Regions from separate parts of the Microbulbifer mixtoriginis genome, predicted to be linked through region 1. Evidence: riboswitches for the same ligand, from Rfam matches in the RefSeq annotation. Region 1 holds a riboswitch; the other holds the start of a gene.
The links. A riboswitch is a leader RNA that binds a small molecule or an ion and turns the genes downstream of it on or off. The one in region 1 is predicted to bind thiamine pyrophosphate.
Positions count from the first base shown of each region.

Region 2: it holds a riboswitch for thiamine pyrophosphate, as region 1 does, so the genes downstream of both, ACJJI0_RS06735 (TonB-dependent receptor) here and thiC (phosphomethylpyrimidine synthase ThiC) in region 1, are expected to answer to the same signal.

Region 1 is NZ_CP174285.1:7,287-15,968, forward strand. It holds gene ACJJI0_RS00030 (Ig-like domain-containing protein) at 1-1,317, shown strand, start outside; partial or broken gene ACJJI0_RS00035 (thiamine pyrophosphate-dependent enzyme) at 1,745-2,008, opposite strand; gene ACJJI0_RS00040 (hypothetical protein) at 2,300-2,494, opposite strand; gene ACJJI0_RS00045 (thioredoxin domain-containing protein) at 3,244-4,812, shown strand; gene ACJJI0_RS00050 (SGNH/GDSL hydrolase family protein) at 4,891-5,817, opposite strand; TPP riboswitch at 6,091-6,189, shown strand; gene thiC (phosphomethylpyrimidine synthase ThiC) at 6,275-8,185, shown strand; gene thiO (glycine oxidase ThiO) at 8,292-8,682, shown strand, end outside.
Region 2 is NZ_CP174285.1:1,547,299-1,555,980, reverse strand. It holds gene ACJJI0_RS06750 (phosphotransferase) at 1-432, opposite strand, end outside; gene pnuC (nicotinamide riboside transporter PnuC) at 532-1,203, opposite strand; gene ACJJI0_RS06740 (hypothetical protein) at 1,196-1,471, opposite strand; gene ACJJI0_RS06735 (TonB-dependent receptor) at 1,613-3,793, opposite strand; TPP riboswitch at 3,851-3,967, opposite strand; gene ACJJI0_RS06730 (nucleotidyltransferase domain-containing protein) at 4,586-5,386, shown strand; gene ACJJI0_RS06725 (IQM protein middle domain-containing protein) at 6,034-6,540, shown strand; gene ACJJI0_RS06720 (DUF934 domain-containing protein) at 6,731-7,279, opposite strand; gene ACJJI0_RS06715 (nitrite/sulfite reductase) at 7,263-8,682, opposite strand, start outside.

The DNA of each region.
Region 1 (8,682 bases):
TATGAGACCTCTACAGTAAGTTTTCAGGTCTTTAGTAAGGAAGGCCTACCAGTGAGTGGGGTTGAAGTTAACTTCTCTTTGAAGCAGGGGGATGGAACTGTAAATCTCGCAAGCAGTTCTGGAACGACCAATGCAGAGGGTGAAGTGAGCACCGTGGTTTCTTCGGGAAATGTAGCTACATCAGTTCGCGTGATGGGCTCACTTACTGATGAAAACGGAGCGTTTTTTAGTGCCGTATCTAGTGATCTGGTGGTCTCAACTGCGATCCTTGATCAGGATTCATTTTCTTTGTCTGCAAGCACCTCGAACCCGGGAGGAGACCGCGTTGATGGTGTAACAACGGAACTCACTATTAGGGTTGCAGATAAAAACAATACTCGTGCGGATGGTACCGCAGTATCCTTTACAACAGAGTACGGACGTATTGAAGGATACTGTACTACCGTAGATGGAAATTGTTCCGTAGTTTGGAATAGTCAGAGCCCCCGTGGATCTCATGATAAGGTTCGAACAATTGAGAATACGAGATGTCTTGCCACCGGCCTTATGAATGCCCCCTGTCCGCTAACTGATGATTATCCAGGTGGCCTAGGACAGCCCTATGGTGGACGATCTACTATCCTGGCCTATGCCTTGGGACAGGAGTCTTTCACTGATGCGAATGGTAATGGGCTGTTTGATACTGGCGAGGCGTTTGTAGATTTACCGGAAGCATTTTTAGATCACAATGAGGATGGCGCTTTTGGTAACTCCAAAACTGTTGGGAGTTGCTACCCTGATTGTCCTGAAGCAGGCGGTGATGAGGATTTGCTTATCCCATTGAATAATAATGAGCGTTACGATGGAGGTAATGGTATTTATAACGGCCTTAACTGTTCTGCGGCGGCCGAAACAGAGGGAACCTGTTCTAAAGAGCTAGTTCATGTACGTGCAGAGCGGGTAATCCAGGTCGCGGGAGAGGAGCCCTATGGAATATTTGCTACGGATGAGGGTTTCTTTGACGAACCTAGCATCGATGTTTCTGTAGGTGGTTCTAAAACATTTGGCTTCTATCTATCTGATATCTATAACGGTCCCTTGCCTTTTGGTACGAAGGTAGAAATTGAGTCAGACAAATGCGAGGTGGAGCCAGAGGTAGCTGCGGTGGCAAATACTTCAGACTATGGACCAAGTCAGGTCCCTATCACGATCAATGTTCCGGATGATGCAGAGAGAGGCTCTGAATATGTAAAAGTTAGAGTCACTGTCCCGGCTGCTGAAGGAAGCTCTGGTAATGACATTACTAGGTCCTGGCAGTTTAAATGCACTATTAATTAGTTCAGCTCGTCTCGAGAAAGGGTTGAGCGCTAAAACTAATTTTGACACCAACCGGGCCACATAAGTGGCCCGTTTTTTTCACTAGTAAATTTCAGGCCCGTAGAGACCGATGTTTTATTTTTTGTAGTGAGTGGCCTGAATAGATACTTTTGCGGTTTGGATAATGATTAGAAAGCTTGGGTCCTCTAGAGAGTACTGTAAATGAGTAAAAGTATAATCAATCCTTTCTGCCGTGTTTGTGAATATCTTATAAGTTAAAAGCTATAACTCAGAAATATTTTACGAATACACTCAACTGTTACGTTAATTTTTCATTCTCAGGGTTATCCATAGGATGGATGACCACATAAACTGCACATGCAGCCAGGACAATAGTTTAGTGCAGGAAGTTGACATGTCTGTGAGGGTTGAACTCTAAATCTATTTTCTACTTGATCAGCCCATAACTGCTAACGGCAGTAATTAAGATGGCAAATGGGATAATTTTACGAACTGCAGTTTCAGTTCCTTGAGAATTCATCATAAAGCTGCCATCACCCATCACCCATCACCCATCACCCATCGCCGACAGTGCTCTACGCTCGGGGTAGGCCAGTTTGATATCAATAGCACCAGGTAGGACAAAGGCCATGGTGGTAGGCCCACTAGGAATTAGGACGGCTGGGTATAGGGACGTGATCCATATTTTCACTACGCCAGTGTCTGAAAGTACAATACCATCTGCTTGCAGCGTATTCTTAAATGTCTGCGACCACCGTTTGGGATTTTATTGGATAAGCATTGGAGACTTTGCCATTGTTAATTTATCTGAAAAGAAGTTTTTGCATTTTGTAATCTTCGCTGACCAGACTTGGCTTTTGTATATTTGCTCAACTTTTGTAAAGAAAGGGGGTGTTGGCTTCTATACCATGGCTAATGTTAAAGTAGGTGTCAGCATCTGCTGGGGAATTATGGATATAGATAATTTTTTCTGCACTTGGGTTTATACGAAATAGGGCATCTCCTGCAGCTCATAGTCAACAAAGATAACAGCATCGGTAGTATCAAATCCAAAATTGACATAGTCGTGAACTATAAAGTCCATAACTCCTAGTGAGTTTGGATGGTCCTCTGGTATTGTGCCTTTTTCAGGGAATGTACTGGCGACAGCCATATTTAGATCCTCGGAGAATTGAATCTAAGCATTTTAGGTGTTGGCTTGAACTGTTCCATGACCTACAAGGATAAGAGGTCTTTTGGTGCTGTTTAATATTTCCATCGAATTTTAGATGTTTGCGATTGGTGGGGTGGGATTTAGTATGGTGTCAACAAGCAGGGCCACTTATTATTAGGTGCCACCATATCTACAATGTCTTCGGGAACACACACAGATAATAGGCTCTTGGTTGATCTTCCTGTGAGGTTTTGAAAGCTGCACGTATGAGCTCGGAAGTGGATTCTGGATTTATCATCATTTTTGATGAGTTGGTGATGAGCCCAAGCATCTTTATTAGAGCAATATATTGATACGTTTCTTTATAAAGCCCGTCGATACCAGCTTTAGCACTGATGGGAACGAGAGGCGTGCTATCCGCTTACGTATCGGCGATTTCCACTGGCATATTAGTAGCTTCTGGTCCAAGTGTTCCATAGCAGACACCGGGGTTCCCAGTTGCCAGGCCATACATAACTGTCATAAATAAATTTGCAAGCTGGAATCTGGCCAGATTTTCAATAAATGTCGATCAGTTTGTAGATGTTATCTGAAGACGCTGACAGTGATGGCGTTTAACTTTACCGTCCTATTAGGTGCCGCGCCCTAAAGAAATTGTTGATGGATAAATGAATAAACATCTCAGTTTTAGGGTGATTTTGGCGCTTATTTTGTAATTATTAGGTCGTGGGCTAGGAGCTTGTTAGGATCGACATGGGAAATGGGGAATTATAGTGAAAAAAGTTAAATTACGATTCCGAATGATTTTACTAATGAGTTTTGCATTTGTTTTTTCTTCATGTGGAAAAGACGAAAGAAAGGCTGCGCTAAATGCTAAACTAGATGTCGACTCTGAAGTGGTGGCGCGTATTGGTCGTAATAATATTACATTACAGGATTTGGATAATGATTTACAGCTGGCTTTTTATGATATTGCAGAGCAAAAATATAATTTGCGTTTGGCTAGGCTGAATGCCTTGGTGAATGAAAAAGCTAATTTCAGCTCGAAGAGGGGTGATATAGAGATTTATCTGAAGTTGCCCGAGCCGCCACGAATTCAATTGCCCGAGAGTTCTAAATTTATTAGGGGTAATCAGGATGCTCCAGTCACCTTGGAGATGTATTGTTCTTTCCAATCTCCACATTGCAAAGCGATACAGCCTGTAATACGTCGTCTACTAGAGGTTTATAAGGGGTGGGTTCGTCAAACGCACTTTGATTTTCCGCTTAAATTTCATCGTGAAGGAATTCAAGCTGCATCTGCAGCGCGTTGTGCGGCGGTGCAGAATAAGTTTTGGGAGTATCACGATGCCTTGTATGTTCTAACTCCTGAGTTTGATAGTGATACTTACCTTCAGTTGGCCAAGCAATTGCAATTAGATATTCATCTTTTTGAAGATTGCTTATCCAGTGATAGCCCAAAAGATTCCGTAGTAGGGTCCCGGGATCGTGCACTAGATCTTGGTCTTAAAAATGTACCGGTCATTTTTATTAATGGGTTGTATCTGAAAGGGATGCGTAACTTTGAGCAGTATGCTTTTTGGGTGGATAAAGAACTGCAATCTATGGGGATAAAATCAAAAGAAAAGTATAGATGGAAGGATAGCGAAACGATTGATGATAGAAATTTGCCGACTACCAGATTGCCACTAATGTTACTGGGGGTTAGCGAATCAACTGTAGAAGGTAAGTCGAAAGCTTTGATTGCAGTAAAGGAAGCTACTGCGGAGTATTTCAGTGCAGGGCAAAAAATTTCAGACAATATTTTATTGTTGCGCATCCACTCTAATTTCGCAGTGATAGAGAGTAGAGGCGGACTGGAAAAGTTACCCTTAAAGGGGAGAGAGGGCGCTGAGGTTTTACTCACCTACACTCATGGACAAAGTGAGGAGTTGAAGCGACGTATAGAGCAGCCATTGGGCCCTGGAACCCGCAAGTTGATAGCCTCTTCTGGTGTGCTGACTCTAGGGCAGGCTTGGTTAAGTCGTCACTTGGAGCAGCGACAGGCTTTGGAGGCTAAGTTTACCGAGGCCGAATTGGAAGTTGAGGGACACCATTTGATGCGACTTGAAGGTGTCGCAGATAATGAGTTCTTCACTGCCTTGGGTTTTCAAGAAAATGATGTATTACTGAGAGTGAATGATAGTTGGGTACATAGCGGTCAAAATAAATTGTGGGATGCGCTTTCTAGTGGCCAGCTTATTGATGTGGTCTTTATGAGAAAGGGACTACCACAACGTATACAGTATGTAGTTGAAGAGTTTAGCTACTTTGAGAAAAATTCAAACACAGAAAGAGAATAGTTTAGGCTGTGAGATAAACTTGGGCACTCATGAAAGCTCTAGTCAGAGAGCCCAATGTTCACCGATTAGGGAAGTTATTTACTTATCGGGATTACCCTGCCAAAAGATATCGGCAACGATATTTTGGCCTTGTACACTGGGATGGAAACAGTCTCCACCACCCACATCGTCCTTTCCAAACTGGAAAGTCCCAGCATTTACCTCATCTTCACCAGTGTATTCCGCTATAACCTCAACACCATTAACACCATTGTAACTTTCGGCTTCTTCGGCAAGAATCTCGTTGTAACGCCGCTGGGCTGCAGTAATCGCATTATAGCGGGTGGTGAAGTCCTCTCCGTTCATGATACCGCCGTTGGTTGCAATTCGGCAGATACCAAATGTTGACCAAACGTTTTCACAGTCTACTCGGGAGTTTTCCGCCTGCTTTTCCAGGCCTGCTCCACGAAGATCCTGTACCCTAGGTACAGATCCGAGCAGAATGGTGGAGCCATTGGGAAGGCCGTCGACGAGTTTATCCAAGCCGGCTTGAACAGCTGAGCGCCATTCATTGTCGGTATATAGTGGGTTATTACAGTTGGCTGGATCGGCACAATCTCGGTTGCAGATGTCATTCCCGCCAAGAACGATTTCAACATGATCTGCCACATTGGTTTGTGCCAAAATGCGATCGGCCTGCACTGCAAAATTCTTATTACCTCCACGCATCTCGGCACCGGATTCAGCCGCTTTTTTATTTGCAGCGATATTGGGTGAAATAATTTTATATCTATCGTAAATACTTTCTACAGAATTATTGTCACCATCAAACCAAGAGTGTTCCGGTTGATCTCCACCCAGGAGGCAAAATAGGTCCCAAAAATACTTATTGCGTGTACAGTCTGCACCGAATGCCATGGTAATGCTGTCTCCTGCAGCGACAGATTTTGACGGGGCTGCCATCACTGATGGCAGCGACATAACACTTAAAAAAAAGACTGCTATAACTCCGTATCTTTTCCACATTGTGATTTCTCCCACACCGACTCTCGTCGTAGATAGTTATTGTTTTAAAGCTATATCGGTGAACCTGAGGAGTTTAGGTTGGTGGGTGAGAGGTGCTACTGCGAATACGCCAGACTATCCGGTCAGATTTTAATAAGTTGAAGCATGTTGAAATTCTGTCGTCGAGAACATTAAGTGATTTTGGTTTCACTTCAAATGATGGTTGTTGTCAGACCTAGATACGGCTCTTTGATAGACCACCTATTCATATTCGATGGCTTCCTCTATACTGCGCATTACTTGTCGGAGTGCCTGTGGGCTGAGATCGCTGTTGCGAGATCCGTTGAACCTGATCGGGGTAACCCCCGCGTAGGGAACAAGATCTGAAGTCGCCTGTTTTTTTACAGTTTGGCGTCTTTTCTCTTTGTAAGTGCCCTGGATGCTGCGACCTTTAAATTCCCAAGTTTTAAGGTTACGCATGTCTGAGATCATTGAACAATCCGGTAAAGCCGGAAAGTCCTCCCGCGCTGCCAGTCGCGATTCCGCTAAAGAATTTCTTGAGAATCTCACGGTTCAGTCTTTTCCCAATTCTCGCAAGGTGTTTTTGCCTGGTGAAACCCCTGGTATCCAGGTTGGCGCTCGCCAGATTTGTCTTGGGGATAGTGTGGTAGGTGGAGATGCCGATAATCCTATTCTAGAGCCCAACGCGCCTCTCACCGTATACGATACCTCCGGGCCATATTCAGAGCCCAATTTTAAAGTCGATGTACGCCAAGGTCTGCCCAAGCTACGCAAAGGCTGGATAGAGGCACGAGGAGATACTGAACAGCTGGATTCCCGCCAGGCGGCCTATAGTCAGCAGCGTATGGCGGCCCAGGGACTGGATCACATTCGCTTCGAAAAGCTTCCCAGTCCGCGCCGAGCCAAGCAGGGAAGTAATGTATCGCAAATGCACTATGCCCGCCGTGGCGTTATCACGCCGGAGATGGAGTTTGTCGCAGTCCGCGAAAATATGGGACGCGTAAAGTTAGCGGCGGAGATGAGTGAGAGTGAATACCAAAAAGCACGTGATGGTATTTACATCCCGGAACAAATCACGCCGGAATTTGTTCGTAGGGAAGTTGCAGAAGGACGCGCAATTATCCCAGCGAATATCAATCACCCGGAAGTGGAGCCGATGATTATCGGGCGCAACTTTCTGTGTAAGGTGAATGCAAATATCGGCAATTCCGCTGTGACCTCTTCCATTGAAGAGGAAGTGGAAAAACTGGTTTGGTCTACCAAGTGGGGGGCAGATACGGTAATGGATCTGTCTACCGGAGCCAATATCCACGAAACTCGCGAGTGGATTCTGCGCAACTCACCAGTCCCCATTGGTACCGTACCCATTTACCAAGCATTGGAAAAAGTAAATGGAATTGCTGAAGACCTCAACTGGGATGTTTTCCGAGATACCTTGATTGAGCAAGCGGAACAGGGAGTGGATTATTTCACTATTCATGCCGGTGTGCTCTTGCGCTATGTACCACTCACAGCCAAAAGAATGACCGGGATAGTGTCTCGTGGTGGTTCCATCATGGCGAAATGGTGTCTCGCTCATCACAAGGAGAATTTCCTCTATACCCACTTTGAGGAAATCTGCGAGATTATGAAAGCTTATGATGTGAGCTTTAGTCTTGGTGATGGCCTGCGTCCGGGCTCCATCGCCGATGCCAATGATGAAGCTCAGTTCGGTGAGCTGCATACGCTGGGTGAATTAACCGAAGTTGCCTGGAAGCACGATATACAGACCATGATCGAAGGCCCTGGCCATGTGGCTATCCATAAGATCAAAGAAAATATGGATGAGCAGTTGAAGCACTGCCACGGTGCCCCCTTCTATACTCTTGGCCCATTAACGACAGATATTGCTCCCGGTTACGACCACATCACTTCCGGCATCGGTGCAGCACTTATCGGCACTTATGGTTGTGCCATGCTCTGCTATGTGACACCGAAAGAGCACCTGGGCCTACCCAATAAAGAGGATGTTAAAGAGGGTCTGATGGCTTATAAGATTGCGGCCCATGCCGCAGACCTGGCCAAGGGGCATCCATGGGCACAGAAGCGCGATGACGCTCTGTCAAAAGCCCGCTTTGAATTTCGCTGGGAAGACCAATTCAATCTCGGTTTGGACCCGGAGCGCGCACGCTCTTATCACGATGAAACCCTGCCGAAGGAATCCGGCAAGGTAGCGCATTTCTGCTCCATGTGTGGGCCTAAATTCTGTTCTATGAAGATTACTCAGGACGTGCGTGATTACGCAGCCAAACAGGAGGCGGAACGCGGGATGGAAGAGATGGCAGTTAAATTTAAGGAAATGGGCAGCGAGATTTATCACAAGGGCTGATCGGGTGTTGGGGGAGGGTAACTCCCCCAGCATATTAGAAATACAGTGATGTAAAAGGAGCTTGCTATCGCTGGTATCCAATTGGAATTGTGAAGATAGGTAAGCTGTGTCAAACGAAACCAAAGCCAAAGTGGCTATTGCCGGTGGCGGCCTGTTGGGGCGATTACTCGCCTGGAGGCTCTGTCAGCTTGATGTAGATATTACCCTGTTTGAGGCCGGTAACTTATCGGAATCAAAAGGTGGAGCCTGTTGGACAGCTGCGGGAATGATCTCGCCTTTATCGGAGCTGGTACATAGTAATAAACACATTTATAGCCTGGGGTTAAAAAGCCTTGAGCTTTGGTCTGAGTGGGTCCGGCAGTTGGAGGAGCAGAGCGGGCAGGACGTGGAATACCGCCGAGCGGGCTCAGTCCTGGTGGCGCATGGCAAGGATAAAAGCGAGCTGCTGCAATTTCTGCGGGAACTACAGGGTAAGCTTGGCGAGTCTGCCAGGGGGC
Region 2 (8,682 bases), 1.5 Mb from region 1:
ATCACTTACAGCCTTTAAAGCGCTAATACTGCTGGATAGTTCACGGTGTAATTGTTTAAGACGTGGGTAGAAATTTGCTTGAGTATTAATCGATGACCAATAGCGGTCTATTTTCTGCTCAATATCCAGTTGGTTCTTAACCGGCGGGAGAGAGTGAATACTATTAAGCCGTTTGGCAAGTCGCTCCAAAGCGCTGGGGCCCTCTTTGTGCCAGGGCTGGCCTTGGATAAACCTTGTTACCAAATAGTGATATTGAGGGTCACAATAGACAAGGGGAGCACAGAGCCCGGCGCGAGTGGCCTGGTTGAGGACTTGGGCCTCTGTTACTCGGTCGAGATCCAGCGCTTGGCTAAGTGGGGAGTTATGGCGAATAACCAGGAGCTCTTCCCCTGATGAAACTAAATAGGTTCGATTGGTCTGCCCACCTGCCAAGGTCCGTATAAACCTAGGCCTGGACTGGCTCCACTGATGCCAGTCGCAGGGAATGATGTCGCTTAGGCTTTGGCGCATAGGTATAGAGAGGGCGAATTGCTACTGTAAAGCGGCGGAGGCTTGTTTTCCCGTTAAAGAGGTTAGCCCGGGCTGCTCGGCCTGATTTTGCTTATTGTAGATGGATCTCCACTGGAAAAAACCAATAACAACCAATACCACGTAGAGCAAAAAGAGGAACGCAGTCAGGTAGAGCCCTCTATCCAGGTAAAGGTAGATGGAGGCCCCATCCACTACAATCCAGTAGATCCAGTTCTCCAAAACTTTGCGGGTCACCATGTAGGTGGTCACCACAGCTCCCAAAGTGGTGAAAGAATCGAGATAGGGTAGGGCGGCACTGGTAAAGTTATCTAGCAGATAACCGAATACCAGGGTTAGCAGGAAAACACCACTAATCACTATCAAGTGGGTTTGCAGTGACCAGCGATGAATTCTTAAATCTTTGTTTTTATCCTCGTGATGACGCCATTGCCACCAGCCAAAAATCGCCATGCCCAGGTAGAACACTTGCAGTGCTGATTCCATTAGCAGGCTGACATCCCAAAATAAAACTAAATAGATTGCCGTGCTGATAAAGGCAGCATACCAGCAGCTGATTTTCTCGCGCATCGCCAATAACAGGTAAGCAAGGGCGAGAACAACAGCTGCCACTTCCCAAAGAGACATGGCTGCAATTGAGGTGCGCAGAATTTCTAGGAACTCTGAGTTAAGCATGGGGTTTTGCCGGGGCTAGGTCGCCATCAATAAATTTACAAACAAAAATAGCGCGTCCAAACTGCTCATAGGATTTGCGCATTTCTATTTTGAGAACATCCATTAGCAAATCATATTCGCCAAATACCTGAGTGCTCATAGTGTTAGTGATTACTCTCAGGCCTGAATGGCTATTCAGGCGTTCAATAAAGGCTCGAATACTGGGTATGTACTCATCTTTGAGGGGGTACATGCTGATTTCTGCGGAGAGCTGCATAGCTTTTCTCATTATTCACCGAGATCCAGGGGGTAACTATCCTTGGCTCCTATCTATCCAACCCGATTAAGTCCGTGAATTATCAGATAGCTATGTATCTGATAATTCACGGGCGTTAACCATTGGCTATTTGCTAAATTACAAGGTGTCCTATTAGAAAGTATAAGTACCGGTTACACCGGCAATGCGGGGCTCACCCTGTTGATAGTAAGGTTCAGGAGCGTAGAAATTGGCTGGATTGTTGCCATAATCATTACTGAAATAGAAACCTCTGGTGTAATAGTCTTCATTAGCCAGATTTCTCCCCCAAAGAGAGACTTCCCAGTTATCAGCCCGATAAGTGAGGCGGGCGTTGAGCAACTCGTATGCAGTGGATTTTTCATTGTGGCTATTGGAGAAATAAAACTCATCCTTGCCCTCCAATTCCAGACGCAGTACCCAGTGAGCACTAAGATCAATCTCGGTGCCAGTGAAGAACTGATAGCTTGGCGCATGAGCTACATCACGTCCATCCAGATTTACCGGAGATAGTACCGTGCCGGTTTCTTCATCCTTTTCTGTATCCACGTGGGTGCTGCTTATAAAGTTAACAAACTCGGCGTTTAGCCAGCCTGCAGAAGCGAAGAGGCGCACAGTATCCGTGGCCTGGAAATTTATTTCCGCCTCAAAGCCGAAAGTTTCACCACCTGCTGCATTGCCCAGGTATTCCCTAAACTTTTTACTTTCTGGATTAAAGAGTGATTGTTTGGCTTGAACATCGCTGCGGTCTTGGTAGAAAGCCGCTAGCTGCGCCTGTAGGCGGTTATCCAGCCAGTTGCCTTTAGCGCCGAGTTCGTAGTTAAGCAAATGCTCTGTATCGAACTCGAACATTTCCCTGTAAGTGTCTTCATTACCCGCGAACTCTGCGATGATCGCACCGTTCACACCCCCTGCCTTATAGCCGCGTGAAACGGTGGCGTACAGTAGCGTGTCTTCAGAATAATGATATTCCAGGGTTATATTTCCACCCCATAAATCCTCATTGCTATCTGCCTTAGTGGAATAGGAATCAGAATAATCCGCGCTGCGTTTTTCCAGGCGAAGCCCGGTAATCAGGTTGAGAGTGTCGGTTAGTGTGGTGCTCAGCTGTCCGTAAACAGCGCTGTTTTTGGTATCAAACTCACTGCTAAAAAAACTGTATTCCGTGATTGTGCCTTCAGTTTTTCCTGAAGTCTGCAGGAGGTCTTCTTGCTCATGACGATGATAAACCCCCAGTACCCAGCTAGTGCGCCTCGCAAAGAGTTTGGAGCTTTCAGTGGAGAGCAGGCGTAAATCCAGGCTGGTGTTGTCTTTGTCCCGCTGGTAATTGTCAGTTTGGCTGTATTCCCAAGGGTGAAATCCGATATAGCTCCAGTCCTCATCGTATCCGTATTCGGTATCGGAATTGGCATGGCTTAGGGTGGCTTCAAGAGTGAAATTCTCGTTACCAGACCACTGCCCAGTTAAAGCGCCAGCCCAGCTTTCCTGCTGGTCCCGACCGGGCTTGTCGGAGAGGGTCTTGCGGGTATTGTATAGAGAGAAGGCATCGTAGCCGTTATCGGCGTCAAGGTAGAAAAGGGTGAGGCCGAGTTTTAAATCGTCACTGGGAGAATAGGCCAGCTTACCGCGCAGTACGGATTCATCAATATTGTTGGTGTCATCACGGCCCAGGTACTGATTTTCCATATAGCCGTCGGACTTTCGCTCGCTGGCGGCTATACGGTAGCCAAGCTGCTCAGTCAGGCTGCCGCTGCCAATGGCGGTTAGGCTACGACCACCGTATTCGCTCAACTCGGCGGAGACTTTGCCCGTTGTTTCTGAAGTGGGCGCGGCACTGCGCATATTGACCAGGCCTGCTAGGGCATTGGCGCCATACAAGGTGCCTTGCGGGCCTCGTAGAATCTCGACTTGTTCTATGTCCAGGGTGTTGGCGGCCAGGCCAAGGCCTGTGAAGTCGATACCATCAATAACCAAGCCGACTGAAGGGTTTACTGGGTCGATAAATTGGCTGCGTTCACCGATACCGCGAACCTGGATAAAGCGCCCCCGTGAGGCGCCCGTAGAAAAATTGACATTAGGTGCCATGTTCAGGAGTTGGTCCAGGTTGCCAGCTCCGCGCGCCTCAATACTGCTGGTGCCGATTACACTGACACTGCCGGGTAGATCTAGCAGGTTGGTATCACGTAATTGAGCTGTCACTACCACTTCCTCAAGCCCGCCCTCCATGGGCTTAGCGGCCATTGCTAGCCCAGCGGACAGGCCAGCCACAAGGCCGATAGATTGAGCAATCGGGCGGATTGTGAACAGTTTTTTCATGGTTCTCTCTCGAATCAACACTAATGAAAGAGACCCGGAGAGCGACGAGGGGAGGGCTTTGGCACGCCTACCTATTCCTACGCCGGTATTAACCGGATCAGGTTCAAGGGTTTGCTTAAGGTGATCTTCTTGATCCCTTTGCATCTCAGGCCTTGGCCACCCCTTAGGTTTTTGCGGGCGCGATGATAGCAGATGTTTCGCCTTTTATGGGCAGGAAGGCGTTTTTGATTGAGATTAGGCCGCCTGGCTATGGGGGGCAGAAGTATTGGTATTGAAGGATATCCAATATAATTTTAGTTTTCGGTTGCCAGGCTATGGCTAGATTTAGGTGTTGGAGTAACAGTGAAAAATTGTCCCGATTGTAATGAGAAGCCTATCTCTCTGATTGGCTGGTGTAGTGGTCTCAACTCGATAAAATGTGTCTGTAAAAGCTGCGGTTTGAATTTGTCAGCAAATTTTGTCACTTGGCTTGTAATGTTTGTCATTGTTGTAATGATGGGTGCAGTTGCTTATACCGCATTAGTTCACTTTGATGTGCATTTTAAGCAGGACCGCTGATTACTGATTGGTTTGATCTCTATCCCAGTGCTTATCGGATAGTTGCTGGGGTATTTGGTTGGTGGCTACAAGGTGCAGAAAAGGGGCGGTAAGTAGAGTAGGGTATATGCAAGTATTCATCGTGTGGTGACTTCCTACGTTGAAGGGGCTAATAGTGGCATTTCAAAGGCAGTGTCACTCTCTTGAATAGTAACTTTTGTCCATTGCCCATGGTAGATTGGTAGAGAGAAATTGATGGAATTGGTAGTACAAGAAAAGTTAAAAGCACTTGAAGCTGAGAAAGGTATAGAAATTTTATATGCCTGTGAGTCTGGTAGTCGGGCGTGGGGCTTTGAGTCGCCGGATAGTGATTGGGATGTACGTTTTATTTACAAGCGAGATCTTAACCACTATTTGACACTTGGGACTCCAAGAGATGTCGTAGAAGTGCCTTTCGATAAGACCTTGGGGGATGAGCTTGACCTTGTTGGCTGGGATATCAATAAAACCCTGGGACTGTTAAGGGGCAGCAATCCGACATTAATCGAGTGGCTGTTTTCACCAAAAGTGTATTTCAAACGGCAAGAGGTTTTGGATGAACTTCGGAGCCTGGCACTCAAGTGTTGGCAGCCGCGGGCCTTAGCGCATCACTATATCAGCATGGGGTTTAACTGTTATACAAAATTTGTGCAAGAAAAGGACGCAGGGGTTAAGGAAATTAAGGTTAAAAAGCTGTTATATGTAATACGCTCAATTCTGAATGTACTTTATATAAAAAGATTTCTGTCAATCCCTCCAGTCAACTTTATGCAAATGTGCGAAGAATTACTAGAGGATGATCAAGAGGAATGGCTATTCAAGCTGATACTCAATTTGATTGAGCAGAAAAAAGGGTTGGATGAAGGCAGTTTTGTGATTCTGGATGCTCAACTTGATGATTGGATTAATGCCAAGCTGGATCGCGGAGTGGCTAACTCAATTGAAGAACGACCTAAATTAGATTTGCAAAGTTTTGATAAGGTTTTTCATTGGGTGCTTGGTGTAAATCTTAAGTGATATTTCTTTAAAGTTTGGGGCCTGGCTGATTCAGCTTGGATAGTGGGTATTTTATTCTCGGCTTTTCAGTTCTATTTTTTTCGAGCTTAAGTTAGTTCATTTTCCAAAAAATCAACAAAGACTTTTGTTTTGGTTGGCATAGCTCTACCGCTTGGAATTAGGGCGCTTACCGGTGGTCCTGGCGCTACTTTTTCAGGGGACAGTTGAACAATTTCACCATTCCGGATGGATGTAAATGGTTTGGTTAAGCATCCTGTAGTTTTCTCAGTAGATATTGCTTGTATTGTAAATGCAACTCAAGCATCAAGTTTTCTTCTTTCTATTTCATGGGAGGCCAGCTTTTATCATGACTCTCTTTTAAATAATGGTTTAAAAATTTCTGGCTGCCATTACATGGTCTTACAGGTGAAGGGTAATTTCCACATTGAGACATTTTAAAACTCATAGTGTTCATTAGTTGTTCATGCTGCTTTCCATATTCTTTCAGTGAACTTTAGGGAGATCCCCTGTTTCAACTTTATTCACCGGATGGAAGGAAGCATCTTATGACTGAGGCAGAGAAAAGACAGAGAGCAAGAAGTCGCTGGAGACATTTGCGTTCTACATTGAAAACGCTGGGGCTTTTAGGTCGCTCAAGGGGGGCAAAAATGGTAGCCACTCCTTATTGGCCGGAAGTTCATCATCCCAACCACCAGGCGACCCATGGCCGTAATGGCAATGTCCGCTATCTCTCCGACCGGGATAGGCAGAAACATCTGGCCACATTTACAGGAAACATGCTGGTTATTCCTCCGCAAAGAAGGTTTGAGCTGGGTATCCTGCAAAACACTGCGGGCAACATAATTTATGTTGTGGATTCACAGCGTAATTTCTATGTCGGAAGAAAAAATTTAGGTCATTTCCATCATTCCTCATTTCTGGCTGGTGGGTCGGTGTTGGGGGCGGGGACCATTGTGCTGGGTGCTGGTTATCAAATACTTGAGGTCAATAACCACAGTGGCCACTACAGGCCAGGTGCCCGGGAATTGAAGCGGGTGGCGCTTGCTATTAGTACGCTCGGTGGGGATTTGAATCAGATACCATTTCGTGTATCGGGGGCTGGGCCCGATGTTGTTTATGGTAATGGGTTGGCACTTCTCGACGCGGCGATCTAGTTGGTTTGGTTGGTGCTTAATAGGAGGGAAGCTGGAAAGGGCTTGGGTCGACCTCGGTTTTCTGTATATGAGATTTGTGAGGGGGTTCAGGCAAGGTATTTAATTGGGGAAATAGAAGAGGACAATGCCGGGGTAGAAGCAGTGTGCCCTTGCCAATGTGGACAGGGGCACACTCAGTCGAGTATCGACCTTAGAAGCGTCTGCGGAACATTGGCAGAGGTTGATCTACACCGGACTGATAGCTGTCCCCAAAATCCTGTAGGGATTCTTTCAGGCTGGTGAGGGATTGGTTGCCTTCAAAGGCGTAGGCGTTAAAGCCACAGCGCTGCAGGTAAGTGAGCTGGTCGCGCATAAAGCCACCCACCGCACGCAGCTCCCCTTTAAAGCCAAAGCGCTCGCGCAGCATACGGCCGGCGGTAAAGCCACGGCCATCGGCAAATGCCGGGAAGTTAACTGCGATCAACGGAAAATTATTCGCCTCGTTGCCGATAAGCTCAGCACCTTCGTCGCTGTCTATCCAGACCCCTACTTCTGCACTGCGTTCTGCCAGGGCCTCCCGATGGGCTAACCACTGGCGCAGCGGTAGGATCAGCTTGCCGGAGGGCAGGGTATTTGGATCAATGGTTCCCTCTTCCTCCAGTTGCGGTAGTAGCTGCCAATCATTGGCGCTGACCTCACCATTGAGAATTAGCTCGGAGGGGTTGCCCGGCTGTGGGCCCAGCTTAACTGGCTTTGGCATAGACTCTCTCCTTGAAGGGCTGCAGGCCGATGCGGTTATAGGTGTCGATAAAGGGCTCTTCTGTCTGGCGCTGTTCGATGTAGAGATCGAGGATCTTGCCGATCACCCCGGTAACTTCTGCACGAGAGAAGCTGGGGCCCAGTACCTTGGCCAGACTGGCTTCGTTGGAAGCACTGCCGCCTAGTTGTATCTGGTAGAACTCCTCGCCTTTCTTGTCCACACCGAGGATGCCGATATGGCCCACATGGTGGTGACCACAGGCATTCATACAGCCGGAAATGTTCAGATTCAGATCGCCCAGGTCGTAGAGGTAATCCATATCGTCGAATTGGCGCTGAATGGCTTCGGCGACTGGGATCGACTTGGCGTTGGCCAGGGAGCAGTAGTCGCCGCCGGGACAGCAAATCATATCGGTGAGAGTGCCAATATTGGGTGTGGCGAAGCCGTGTTTGCGCGCCTGTTGCCACAGTTCGTACAGTTGGCCCTGTTCCACATCGGCCAATACCACGTTTTGGTCGTGGGTGGCACGGGCTTCGCCGAAACTGTAAGCATCGGCCAGATCGGCGATGGCCTCAAGCTGGCGGTCGGTGACATCACCAGGGGGCACACCCGTTGGCTTGGTGGAGAGCTTGATAGCACGGTAACCCGGTACTCGGTGAGGGTAAGTATTGCGCTCCAGCCAGCGCGCAAAAGCCTTGTCGCTATCAGCCTGCTGCTGCAGGGCTGCCTCGCTGGCTGTACCATCAAAGCTCTTGTAGTCAGGCTCGGTAAAGAAGGACTTGGCCCACTGCAGAGCTTCTGGGGTCAATTTCTCTACCCCGTCTTTAATGTGCTGCCACTCTTCTTCCACGCGGCGGCCAAATTCTTCGGGGCCTAGGGCTTTCACCAGAATCTTGATGCGCGCCTTGTATTTGTTATCACGACGGCCCAGCTGGTTGTATACCCGTACAATCGCCTCCAGATAGGAGAGCAGATCTTCCTCCGGCAGGAAATCGCGGATGGTTTCGGCGATAACCGGCGTGCGGCCCTGACCGCCGCCGACAAGCACCTGGAAGCCAATCTCTTCGCCGCGCTTCACAATCTGCACACCGATATCGTGTACACGAATCGCAGCGCGGTCCTGCTCGGAACCGCTAACCGCGATTTTGAACTTGCGCGGCAGGAAGGCGAATTCCGGGTGGAAGGTGGACCATTGGCGGATTAGCTCGCAGTAGGGGCGGGGGTCGGCAATCTCGTCGAGAGCGATGCCCGCATAGGGGTCAGAAGTCGTGTTGCGGATACAGTTACCGCTGGTCTGTACAGCGTGCATCTCCACTTCAGCCAATTCGGCCAGAATAGCTGGGACATCTTCCAGCTGGGGCCAGTTGTACTGCAGGTTCTGGCGCGTGGTGAAGTGAGCGTAC